Sporocytophaga myxococcoides DSM 11118: one gene and its partner. Each later gene encodes a partner of the first gene's protein in a complex. Links are inferred from orthologs where the notes say so. Each region holds a gene or a part of one and is shown in the gene's direction. Other genes may lie near its edges.

Region 1 (7,423 bases):
TAAAGAGAAGAGAACTGCTCTTCCTGCTTTCAACGCTGGTGATACTATCACTGTCCACGTTAAAATAACCGAAGGAAATAAAGAAAGAATTCAGCTATTCCAAGGTACAGTAATTCAAAGGAAAAATGTTAACACTAACGGTGAAACATTTACTGTAAGAAAAATTTCTAGTGGTGTTGCTGTAGAAAGAATTTTTCCAGTACTTTCTCCTTCAGTTGAAAAGGTAGAATTAGTAAGAAAAGGTTCTGTAAGAAGAGCTAGATTGTTCTACCTGAGAGATAAAGAAGGTAAAGCAGCAAGAATCAAAGAAGATAAGAAGTTTGAAGATAAAGCTAAAGGCGCTTCTGCTCCTGCTAAAACAGCTAAGGCTGCTCCAAAAGCGAAAGCTAAAGCAAAAGCTTAATTTTCTTCTGCATAAAATTAAAAGCCGGTCTCTCAGAGCCGGCTTTTTTGCTTTAAGCTCAAATTATGTATATAAACTATTTAGAATAGCGTTAATTATTAAAATCCCTCGTTGATTAAAAACTTCTGATGGGTTTACTAACATTTACATTTTTTTAATGCTTAATCCCTGTTAAACTTTACAGTATTCTACCTTGTTAATACCTATATTTGTGCAGGTAGATTTGTTTATTAATTTTTTATGAATTTAAAATTCTTTAAATATCAGGGAACAGGTAACGATTTCATCATGATTGATAATCGTAAGAAATTCTTTGATACTGCAAATGCGGATCTTGTTAAGTTTTTGTGTGACAGGAGATTCGGTATAGGTGCGGATGGTTTTATTCTCCTTGAAGAGCACCCTGATTATGATTTTCAGATGGTTTATTTTAATTCTGATGGAAATCAAAGTTCTATGTGTGGAAATGGGGGCAGGTGTATTGTCCAGTTTGCTAGTGATATGGGAGTCATAGGAAATGAAACCTCTTTCCTTGCAATTGATGGTGAGCATGATGCTTATATCAAAGACGGACTGGTTCATCTCAAAATGATTGATGTGGAGGCTGTTGAAACAGGGGATGGATTCTATTTTTTAAACACAGGAAGCCCTCATTATGTACAATATGTGCAGAAAATCAAAGAATTTGCTGTGTACGACGAGGGATTTAAAGTGAGAAATAACGAACGTTTCAGAAAAGAAGGAACGAATGTAAACTTTATAGAGAAAGATGGTGACAGGCTGTGGGTAAGAACATATGAGCGTGGAGTGGAAGACGAAACTTATTCCTGCGGAACGGGTGTTACCGCTTCAGCATTGGTTGCATCTTTGCAAGGGATGAAAAGTCCTATTCCTGTTACTACTCTTGGCGGAGACCTGAGTATCTCTTTTCAAAAAGCTGATAAAGGGTATAAAGATATTTACCTGATTGGTCCTGCAAAACAGGTTTTTGAAGGGACAATAAAAATCTAATACAGAGTAACTATCAGTTATTGTATTAAAATCTTAAATTTAGCATTCTAAATATTTATCTCAATGTTTGAATTAATAGCCAAAGGAATAACAAAAATTTTCGGTACCAAATCAGAGAGGGACTTGAAGGAGCTGGGACCATATGTGCAGTTGGTAAATGACGAATATGCGAAATTGAAATCTATTTCGGACGATCAGTTAAGAGCTAAAACCGCAGAGCTTAAAGGAATTATTGCAAGTGACCTTAAATCTCTGGATGACCAGATTGCTTCTCTTCACAAGAAAATTGCCGACAATCCTGATCTGGATATTAATGAAAAGGAAAAAACCTTTGGCGAAATAGACAAGCTTGAGAAGCAGAGAAACAAAGATCTTGAAGCTGTTCTGATGAAAATTCTTCCTACTGCTTTTGCTGTAGTTAAAGAAACTGCAAGAAGATGGAAGGAAAACGGCGAAATCGTAGTAGAAGCAGGTGAATTTGATAAAGCTGTTGCTGTGAAAAGAAAAGGTGTTGAAATCATTGGCAATAAAGCACACTGGAAAAATAAATGGGTTGCAGCAGGTGTTGAAATTACCTGGGAAATGCTCCACTACGATGTTCAGATCATTGGCGGCGTTGTGCTGCACCAGGGTAAAATTGCAGAAATGGCAACTGGTGAGGGTAAAACTCTTGTTGCTACTTTCCCTGCCTATCTTAATGCACTTGCCGGTAAGGGTGTGCATATAGTTACGGTTAACGATTACCTTGCAAAAAGGGACTCTGAGTGGATGGGGCCTCTTTATGAATTCCACGGGCTTACAGTAGATTGTATTGACAAGCATGAGGCAAACTCAGAAGAGCGTGCCGCAGCCTATCGTGCAGATATTATTTTTGGTACAAACAATGAGTTTGGTTTCGATTATCTGAGAGATAATATGGCCAGAGATACTGATGATCTGGTGCAGAGAGAACATTTTTATGCCATGGTCGATGAGGTCGACTCTGTGTTAATTGATGATGCAAGAACTCCTTTGATCATTTCCGGCCCTGTTCCAAGAGGTGATGAGCACGAGTTTTATGAGCTAAAACCTCGCGTTTATAAGATAGTAGAAGCACAAAAGAAAATCGTTAACAATTACCTTGTTGAGGCAAAGAAAAAAATTGCTGATGGTGATGAAAAAGCCGGTGGATTAGCTCTTTTCAGAGCATACAGAGGTCTTCCGAAAGCTAAGCCTTTAATCAAATACCTAAGTGAAATAGGTATCAAAGCCATCTTGCAGAAAACAGAAAGTTATTACCTGCAGGAAAATGGCAAAATGATGCCTGAAGCAGATGAGCCGTTGTATTTCACGATAGATGAAAAACATAACAACATTGAGCTTACTGAAAAAGGTATTGATTTCATCACGGGAGAAGGTGAGGATCCAAACTTGTTTATCCTGCCAGATATCGCTACAGGTCTTGATGCAATTGAAAGCAATAAAGCTCTACCAGAGGAGATAAGAATTACTCAGAAAGAAGCTTTATTAAAAGAATATTCAGACAAATCTCAGCGTGTTCACACAATTCAGCAATTGCTGAAAGCTTATGCTTTATTTGAAAAAGATGTTGATTATATCATCGTGGAGAATAAGGTAAAGATCGTTGATGAGCAGACAGGTCGTGTGATGGAAGGAAGAAGATACTCTGACGGTCTTCACCAGGCGCTTGAAGCAAAAGAGAATGTGAAAGTAGAGGAGGCAACTCAAACTTATGCTACAATCACACTTCAGAACTATTTCAGAATGTATCATAAACTTGCCGGTATGACTGGTACTGCAGAGACTGAAGCAGGCGAGTTCTGGGAGATTTATAAACTAGATGTTGTTGTTATCCCTACAAACAGAGGAATTGTCAGAGACGACAGAGAAGATAAAGTATATAAAACAGTAAGGGAAAAATTCAATGCTGTTGCGGATGAAATCAGTGAGTTAACAAAGCAGGGACGTCCCGTACTTGTAGGTACTACATCTGTTGAGATTTCTGAGTTGTTGAGCAGAATGCTTAAACTTCGTAATATCAAACACCAGGTATTAAATGCTAAGTACCACCAGAAAGAAGCTGAAATTGTGGCAGAAGCTGGTAAAGCATCTACAGTAACGATCGCTACTAACATGGCTGGTCGTGGTACGGATATTAAACTTACTGCTGAATCTAAAAATTCTGGAGGTTTGGCTATTATTGGTACAGAGAGACATGAATCCCGCCGTGTAGACAGACAGCTTCGCGGTCGTTCCGGTCGTCAGGGAGATCCGGGATCTTCTCAGTTCTTTGTAAGTCTTGAGGATAACCTGATGCGTCTGTTTGGTTCTGATAGGATAGCTAAGTTCATGGACCGTCTTGGTCTTGAAGAAGGTGAAGTAATTCAGCATTCAATGATTACCAAATCAATTGAAAGAGCTCAGAAAAAAGTAGAAGAAAATAACTTTGGCGTCAGAAAAAGACTTCTTGAGTATGATAACGTAATGAACTCTCAAAGAGAAGTGATTTACACAAGAAGAAGAAATGCTCTATTTGGCGAGCGTCTGGAACTTGACATCCTGACGATGATTTATGACCTTTCTGAGAACATCGTTACAAATGGAAAAGCAGTTGAAAATTATGATGACTTTAAACTTAGCATTCATAGTACATTCGGCTTCACTTCAAGCATCTCTCAGGATGACTTTAATAAACTTAAAACTGACGTTTTAACAGATAGGTTATATAACGAGGCATTGAAATTCTACGCTGATAAAGCTCAGAATCTGGTAGGAAAAACATTGCCGATATTTAAGGAAATTGAAGCTACCAAAGGAAGAGAAGTTACTTCTGTAGGGATTCCTTTCACTGATGGAAGAAGAAGTATCAATGTTTCCGGTGATCTTAAAAAGCTGGTTGCACCAAATTCAAGAGAGCTGGTTACTTCTGTTGAGAAATACGCTTCCCTAGCCTTTATAGATATGGCATGGAAGGAGCACTTAAGAGATATGGACGATCTAAAGCAGTCTGTACAGAATGCAGTATTTGAGCAGAAAGATCCTTTGCTTGTATATAAATTTGAGGCGTTCCAGATGTTTAAGGCATTCCTTGGTAAGGTCAATGAAGATACAGTTTCATTCCTTTACAGAGCTGATTTGCCAGTGAGAGATGCAGAGGAGGTTCAGGAAGCAAGACAACCGAGACCTGTTCAGCATCTGAAAGAAAATAAAGATGAAGCAAGAAGCGTTCTTTCAGGAAATGGTCAGCCTACTGCTTTGTCAGAACCTGACCAGCCTAAAGTTCAGCCTGTTAAATCAGAGAAAATAGCAGGCCGTAACGATAGGGTCTCTGTTCAATATAATGACGGTAGCATTAAGAAAGACGTGAAATTTAAAACTGTTGAAGATGATATCAACAACAATAAATGCGTAATCATTGATGAAGACTAACAAACTAATCAGCCGCCTTGGCTTACTGAGTCTTATATTCGTTTTGATGAGCTGTGCAAAAGGACAGACTCAAATGAAACAGGATACTACCAAAGGTATGTTCAAAGAGGATCTGACTGCCTACAGGCCTAAGTATGACACTGACTCAGCGCCAGCAAAGACTTCTTCCAAGGAGACAAAAAGTACACCTCCTGCAAATGGAAGTAATACTGGAGCACCACCTACTGCAGGGCAAACAGCGGATGCTCGTGTGGATTCCGTAGCTGCCAGGAACAAAAGTGTCAATAAAAGTGCACAGGGTTACAGAGTGCTTGTATATTCTGGTAACAGCAGCGAAGAGTCAAGAAAAGTGAGGGAGCGTATTTATAAAATTCTTCCTGATGCAGATATTTATGCTCAGTACAAGCAACCTACGTTTAGAGTGAAGGTAGGTGATTGCTTTAACAGAATAGAGGCAAACAATCTTTATGTAAAGCTGAAAGAGGAATTCCCTGAGGCTAAGATTGTACCTGATCAGATTAACATTATTGTCAAAGAGTAAATTTTTATGAGTCTTGTTCCAAGAATAAAAGAGCTGGCTGCAAAGTTTGCAGGGGATACTGTAAATGACAGAAGATATTTGCATGCCAACCCTGAATTGTCTTTTGAGGAATTCAATACATGCAGGTATGTAGCTGATAAGCTCAGAAGTTTTGGAATTGAAACTCAGGAAGGCGTTGCAGATACAGGAGTTGTCGGACTTATAAAAGGAAGAAATCCAGATAAGAAAATTATCGCTCTGAGAGCTGATATGGATGCGCTTCCAATTATTGAGGCAAACGATGTTCCTTATAAATCAAAGAATGAAGGTGTGATGCATGCCTGTGGTCATGATGTACATACTTCCTCTTTGCTTGGCTCTGCAAGGATATTACAAGAAGTTAGGGATTCATTTGAAGGCACTATAAAATTGGTTTTTCAACCTGGTGAAGAAAAAATACCTGGTGGAGCTTCTTTAATGATCAAAGCTGGAGTATTGCAAAATCCTGCTCCTGTGAATATTATTGGTCAGCACGTAATGCCCGCTATTCCGGCAGGAAAAGTTGGCTTCCGTTCTGGTATGTACATGGCAAGCGCAGACGAAATTTATGTTACCGTAAAAGGTAAAGGTGGTCATGCTGCTATGCCGGATAAAAACATCGACCCCATCCTTATTGCTTCTCACATAATCATTGCATTGCAGCAAATTGTAAGTAGAAATTGTGATCCTAAGCTGCCTTGTGTTCTTTCCTTTGGAAAATTCATTGCAAATGGCGCAACCAATGTTGTTCCTAATGAAGTGAAGATCGAGGGTACTTTCAGAACATTGGATGAGAAATGGAGAAAAGATGCTCATGCCAAAATGAAGAAAATGGCTGAATGTATCGCAGAAGGAATGGGCGGAGAATGTGAGTTTACCGTGCTTAATGGCTATCCTTATTTAAGAAACGAGCCAGAGTTGACAGGCAGACTTAAATCCTTTGCTACAGATTTTCTTGGCGAAGAGAACGTGGTTGACCTTGATTTATGGATGGCATCTGAAGATTTTGCCTACTATACTCAGCAGATAGATGCATGTTTCTACAGGCTAGGAGTTAGGAATGAGGCTAAAGGTATAATTTCCGGAGTGCATACTCCTACTTTTGATATTGAAGAGTCCGCTCTGGAAACCGGATCAGGACTGATGGCATGGCTTGCTGTCAATGAGCTTGGTTCATAAAATTATTTTAAAGGGGAAGATGTCAATCTTCCCCTTTTGCTTTTATAGCCCCTTTTATTCCTGCCTATTATTGTTTGTGTCTGGTAGCATTGTTAAGCATCCTGATTGCAAATTGTGGAGCAATTCTGGAAAGCCAGTGCAGCAGCTCTACTTTACCTACTCTTATTTCGGTTTGTCCCTTTTCGAGTTTAGATAACATTTCAGAAACTGCCTTGTCAACGGGTATAGCCATTTTGGGTGGATTTCCATTATGCCATGGTGTGTCTACCACGGGCAAAAGAACTTCTATAATCTTAACAGGAGAAGATTTGTTTAATTGCATTCTTAAAACCTGGGTGAAGGAGTGTAAGGCAGCCTTTGTGGCATTGTAAAACGGATATATTTCTCTTGGAGCATAAATCAATCCTGTAGAAATATTAATGATTCGAGGACGTTTATTTTTCTCGATTACAGGAAGCAGCGCTTTGATCAGTCTTATAGGCGCCATAATGTTAATGTTAAATTCCTCAACAGCTTTGGGTAAAGCAAATTCGTCTGTCCGAAAGTCTATTTTATTCACTATAGCTGCATTGTTGATCAAGATATTAAGGTCAGGATATTTTGCAATAACCTGATTACATAGTTCATTGCAGTCTTTTATTTTAGAAAGATCACATTGAAAAATATCCAGTTCCGGAATTTCCTTTTGTGCCTTCAGAAGCTTTTCAATTGAACGGCCGCAAATCAAAACTTTGCATCCTTTCTGAGTAAGTTCTTTTGCCAGTTGAAGTCCCACACCGGAACTACCGCCAGTAATTAATACGATATCTCCTTTTTGCATTTTTTTCAATTACTTGATTTGA
Region 2 (5,473 bases), on another replicon or contig:
TTGTTAATAAAGGAATGGGAGCTGCTGTTTCAGATAAGAAAATTGTTGATGTTGGAGTTGAAGAGTTAACAACAATTACTGGTCAGAAAGCTCTAGCTACAAAATCTAAAAAAGCTATCTCTAATTTTAAACTAAGAGAAAATATGCCAATTGGAGCAAAAGTTACTCTACGTGGAGATAGAATGTATGAATTCATGGATAGACTTATGTCGATTGCTTTACCAAGGGTTCGTGACTTTAGAGGAATTAGTGATAAAGGATTTGATGGCAAAGGGAACTATACATTAGGAGTTAAAGAACAAATTATATTCCCTGAGATTAGTATTGACAAAGTAAGTAAAATTTCTGGTATGGATATTACTTTTGTTACTACAGCAAATACAGACGAAGAAAGTCTGGAGTTATTAAAATCATTCGGTCTACCTTTCGCAGGACAGAAAAAATAATTGAAATGGCAAAAGAATCAGTAAAAGCTAGAGAAAGAAAGAGAATCAAACTCGTAGCTAAATACGCTAAAAAAAGAGAAGAACTTAAAGCTAACGGTGATTTTTTAGGTCTAGATAAGTTACCTAGAAATTCTTCAAAGGTAAGATTACACAATAGATGTAAATTAACTGGAAGACCAAGAGGCTATATGAGAAAGTTTGGTATCTCAAGGGTTACATTTAGGGAAATGGCTTCTGCCGGTAAAATTCCAGGAGTAACTAAAGCAAGCTGGTAATTTTTTAATAAAGATTTTCTTTTTCAAAAAATCTTCTTAAATTTGCAGCCCTGATTCGGGGCTTTTAATTTTAATATATAAAGAAAAGTTTAAAATGGATCCTATCGCAGATTATTTAACAAGATTGAGAAACGCTATTAAGGCGAATCATAGGATAGTTGAGGTTCCTGCTTCAAATATAAAGAAAGAGATAACCAAAGTACTCTTTGACAAAGGTTATATCCAGAATTATAAATTTGAGGACGATGATAAGCAAGGAAAAATAAAAATTGCTTTAAAATATAACCCTCTAACTAAACAATCTGCAATTGTTAAAATAGAGAGAATAAGTTCTCCAGGATTAAGAAAGTATTCTAAATCAGCAACTTTGCCAAGAGTTTTAAATGGCTTAGGTATTGCAATTTTATCTACCTCTAGAGGTGTAATTACCGATAAGGAAGCTAGAGAATTAAATATTGGTGGTGAAGTACTTTGTTATATTTATTAATATTATAAAAAAATAATATGTCAAGGATTGGAAAAAAACCAATTGCAATACCTGCTAAGGTTGAAGTAAAAGTTGGTTCTGGAAATTTGGTAGAAATTAAAGGTCCGAAAGGGACTTTAGTTCAAGCTGTTGACTTAGATATTAAAGTATCTGTAGAAGGATCCAATTTAAATGTTGAAAGACCTACAGATCAAAAGAGACATAAAGCTTTACATGGCTTGTATAGATCATTGCTTAGTAACATGGTACTTGGAGTAAGTGAAGGTTACAAAATTGATCTAGAATTGGTTGGGGTAGGTTATAAAGCTACGTCTACAGGTTCAGTTTTAGAATTAAGCTTAGGATATTCCCACAATATATTTGTCGCGTTACCTAAAGAAGTTGCTGTAAAAACATTAACTGAAAAAGGTAAAAATCCAATAGTAACCTTGGAATCAATTGATAAACAATTGATAGGACAAGTGGCTGCAAAAATTCGTTCACTGAGAAAAGTTGAACCATACAAAGGTAAAGGTATCAGATTTGTTAACGAAGTTGTTAGACGTAAAGCTGGTAAAACTGCTGCTAAATAATAAATTGTTTTAAGATGGCTACTAAAAAAGATTTAAGAAGACTGAGGATAAAGAGAAGTATCAGAAAGAAAATTTCTGGTACAGGGGTTAAGCCAAGACTCTCAGTTTTTAGAAGCAATACAGGTATATACGCTCAAATTATAGATGATATAGCAGGAAAAACAATTATCAGTGCATCCTCTGTAGAGCTAAAATCCCAAAAAGGAACTAAATCAGAACTTTCAAAAAGTGTTGGTTTAAAGATTGCTGAGAAAGCAAAAAGTAATGGTATTTCAGAAGTAGTATTTGATAGAGGTGGATATCTTTATCATGGTAGAGTCAAAGCTTTAGCTGAAGGTGCTAGAGAGGGAGGCCTTAAATTTTAATCGATATGTCTCAGGTAAATATTAGATCAGTAAAAGCTAGCGAAATTGACCTTAAAGAAAAGGTAGTAGCTATTCAAAGAGTTGCAAAAGTTGTAAAAGGAGGACGTAGATTTAGTTTCTCTGCAATTGTTGTAGTTGGAGATGGTCATGGTGTTGTTGGTTATGGCTTAGGTAAAGCTAACGAAGTTACAGACGCTATCACTAAAGGTATTGATGATGCCAAGAAGAACCTTATTAAGGTTCCAGTATTAAAAGGTACTGTTCCTCATCCGATACATGGAAAATATAGTGGAGGTTTTGTATTTTTAAAACCTGCTGCTCCTGGTACTGGAGTAATTGCTGGTGGTGCAATGAGAGCTGTTCTTGAAAGTGCTGGCGTTAAGGACGTATTAGCTAAATCAAAAGGATCTTCAAATCCTCACAATGTGGTAAAGGCAACTTTTGATGCTTTACTAAGAATGAGAGCTCCGCATGTCGTAGCTCAACAAAGAGGTGTTACATTGGCGAAAGTATTTACCGGTAAGTAAAATGGCTAAGATTAAAATAACTCAAGTTAGAAGTACTATAGATCGTCCAATCGATCAAAAGCTTACTATTAAAGCTTTAGGACTTGGTAAAATAAATAAGAGTGTTGAGGTGGAATCTACTCCTCAAATTCAAGGAATGGTTAAAAAAGTAAATCACTTGGTAACTGTTAGCAAAATCTAATTATGAACTTAAGTAATTTGACTCCTGCAAAAGGGTCTGTTAAAAATAGAAAAAGAATAGGTAGAGGTACTGGATCTGGACGTGGTGGAACCTCTACTAGAGGTCACAAAGGAGCTAAATCAAGATCAGGATATTCTAAGAAATCAGGTTTTGAAGGAGGTCAAATGCCACTTCAAAGAAGAATACCTAAGTTTGGATTTAACAATCCAGACAAGATAGTATTCAAACCTATAAATCTTGATATAATCAATAATCTTGCAACTGAAAAGAAATTGTCGTTAGTTGACGACAAAGTTCTTTTAGAAAATGGATTAGTATCTAAATCTGATAAAATCAAAGTTTTAGGAAGAGGGGAGCTAAAAGCTAAATTGGAAGTTAAAGCTCATTCTTTTTCTGAATCAGCTGTAAAAGCAATTGAAAATGCAGGTGGTAAAGCAATAAAAATTGCATAATGAAAAAGTTTATCCAAACCATTAAGAATATATTTTCAATAGAAGACCTAAGAATCAGAATACTGAATACTATAGGTTTTCTTTTGATTTTTCGTCTAGGATCTTATGTTGTCCTTCCTGGTGTCGATCCTGCTTCTATTGAAAGGGGATCTAATAAAGACAATATATTAGGATTGTTGGATACCCTAGTTGGAGGTGCATTCAGCAATGTTTCTATTTTTGGTTTGGGTATCATGCCATACATTTCAGCTAGTATAGTTTTGCAACTATTAACTTTTGCTGTTCCTTATTTTCAAAAGCTTCAAAAAGAAGGAGAATCTGGTAGAAAGAAAATTAATCAGATAACTAGGGTTCTTACTATATTTATAACTTTAGCTCAATCCGTTGGATATCTTGCAGCTACAGTAAATCAGGAGATGTTATTCCCTGGAGTTGATAGAGCATTCTTTACAATTAGTGCAATGTTAATCCTTACTGCTGGTACAATGTTTTGTATGTGGCTAGGTGAGAAAATCACAGATAAAGGAATTGGAAATGGAATATCTATGCTAATTATGGTTGGAATAATTTCAAGATTTCCACAAGCCATTGTCATTGAAGGTGCAGCAAAAGGAATGAAAGGAGCTTTACCATTCATAATTGAGTTAGGAGTATTGTTCTTTATTATTATGGGAGTTGTAATGTTGACTCAAGCAACTAGAAAAATTCCAGTACAATATGCAAAGCAAGTAATTGGGAATAAAGTTTATGGGGGACAGAGACAATATATTCCGTTAAAAGTAATAGCTGCTGGTGTAATGCCAATTATCTTCGCTCAGTCAATAATGTTTTTGCCGGCAATGATAGCCTCAATGTTTTCGGATAGCAGTGATTTTGCTGGATCAATTGGAGCAACATTCTCAGATTTTACAAGTTGGCAATATAATTTAACCTTTGCTATATTAATTATACTATTTACATTTTTCTATACAGCATTATCTGTTAATCCTAATCAGATAGCAGATGATATGAAAAGAAATGGTGGTTTTATACCTGGGGTTAAACCAGGAAAACAAACTTCAGATTATATTGATGATGTTTTATCAAGAATAACTTTGCCTGGTGCCATATTTTTAGCTACTCTAGCTATATTGCCAGCAATTGCACATGTTGCTGGAGTTACAAGAGAGTTTTCCTACTTCTTTGGAGGTACTTCACTCTTGATTATGGTAGGAGTAGTTTTAGATACTCTACAACAAATAGAGAGTTATCTCCTAATGAGGCATTACGAAGGAATGATGCAATCGGGAAGAATTAAAGGAAGGTCAGAAAATGTTGCGATTTCTTCTTCTAACTAATGATATTTTATAAAACGGAAGAAGAGATTGATCTAATCAGAAAGAGTGGTGAACTTTTAGGGCAGGTGCATGGAGAAATTGCCAAGGCTGTAAAGGTTGGAATATCTACTCAGGAATTGGATGAAATTGCATACAATTTTATTATAAAAAATGGTGGAATTCCTTCATTTAAAGGATACAATGGATTTCCCTATACTTTATGTATCTCTATCAATGAACAAGTTGTTCATGGATTTCCAAGTAAATATATTTTAAAGGATGGGGATGTAATTTCTGTTGATTGCGGAGTAAATTTGAATGGATACCATAGTGATAGTGCATATACGTATGGTGTTGGAAATGTTGCTGAAGAAGTAAAACAATTATTAGAATTTACTAAGCAATCTTTGTATTTAGGTATTGAAGAAGCTATTGTTGGCAAGAGGACTGGTGATATTGGTTTTTCAATACAGAATTTTGTTGAGTCTAAGGGATATTCGGTTGTAAGAGAATTAGTGGGTCATGGTGTAGGTAAAAAATTGCATGAAAGTCCTGAAGTGCCGAATTATGGGAAAAGAGGTAAGGGGGTAAAATTAGAGGAAGGAATGGTGATCGCCATTGAACCAATGATTAATTTAGGGAAAAAGGAAATTATTCAGGAGGAGGATGGTTGGACAATAAGAACTAAAGATAGAAAACCCTCTGCACATTTTGAACATACCGTTGCCATTAGAAAAGGAAAAGCTGAAGTACTAACAACATTTAAATACATAGAAGAAGTAATATAATGGCAAAACAGTCCTCTATAGAGCAAGATGGAACAATAGTAGAAGCATTGTCTAATGCTATGTT

What was found.
Region 2: the proteins of secA (region 1) and secY are in contact, whole or in part, in a crystal structure (PDB 3DIN), measured with the Thermotoga maritima proteins. The link is inferred for Sporocytophaga myxococcoides DSM 11118 from one-to-one orthologs. Residues at the interface, in WP_004082002.1 of Thermotoga maritima: Glu261, Ala262, Arg263, Lys300, Ala301, Arg302, Thr303, Ile304, Ile305, Leu323, Tyr324, Asp325, Pro326, Val329, Ser330, Tyr333, Ile336, Lys340, Phe345, Val349, Glu363, Phe364, Tyr374, Ser375, Gly376, Gly377, Glu393, Ile395, Thr482, Ser483; in WP_004081795.1 of Thermotoga maritima: Glu108, Gly109, Glu110, Glu111, Ala236, Glu237, Arg238, Arg239, Ile240, Thr241, Ile242, Gln243, Tyr244, Ala245, Arg246, Arg247, Val248, Thr249, Gly250, Arg251, Arg252, Val253, Tyr254, Gly256, Ala257, Ser258, Thr259, Tyr260, Leu261, Pro262.

What each region holds. Positions count from the first base shown.
Region 1 is NZ_AUFX01000004.1:204,451-211,873, reverse strand. What follows is about bases 1,115-5,043. They hold secA (preprotein translocase subunit SecA), read left to right. Parts: upstream 1,115-1,477; coding sequence 1,478-4,843; downstream 4,844-5,043. Other genes in these bases: K350_RS0103770 (hypothetical protein), read left to right, coding at 4,833-5,043; dapF (diaminopimelate epimerase), read left to right, coding at 1,115-1,414. In the rest of the region: more of dapF, read left to right, coding at 644-1,114; more of K350_RS0103770, read left to right, coding at 5,044-5,384; K350_RS0103765 (M20 metallopeptidase family protein), read left to right, coding at 5,391-6,581; K350_RS0103760 (SDR family oxidoreductase), read right to left, coding at 6,649-7,401. UniProt on the Escherichia coli protein: Required for protein export, interacts with the SecYEG preprotein conducting channel.
Region 2 is NZ_KE384560.1:607,083-612,555, forward strand. What follows is about bases 2,486-5,473. They hold secY (preprotein translocase subunit SecY), read left to right. Parts: upstream 2,486-3,304; coding sequence 3,305-4,642; downstream 4,643-5,473. Other genes in these bases: rpsE (30S ribosomal protein S5), read left to right, coding at 2,486-2,672; rpmD (50S ribosomal protein L30), read left to right, coding at 2,674-2,853; rplO (50S ribosomal protein L15), read left to right, coding at 2,856-3,305; map (type I methionyl aminopeptidase), read left to right, coding at 4,642-5,409; infA (translation initiation factor IF-1), read left to right, coding at 5,409-5,473. In the rest of the region: rplE (50S ribosomal protein L5), read left to right, coding at 1-446; rpsN (30S ribosomal protein S14), read left to right, coding at 452-721; rpsH (30S ribosomal protein S8), read left to right, coding at 816-1,208; rplF (50S ribosomal protein L6), read left to right, coding at 1,226-1,780; rplR (50S ribosomal protein L18), read left to right, coding at 1,795-2,145; more of rpsE, read left to right, coding at 2,151-2,485. UniProt on the Escherichia coli protein: The central subunit of the protein translocation channel SecYEG. Consists of two halves formed by TMs 1-5 and 6-10.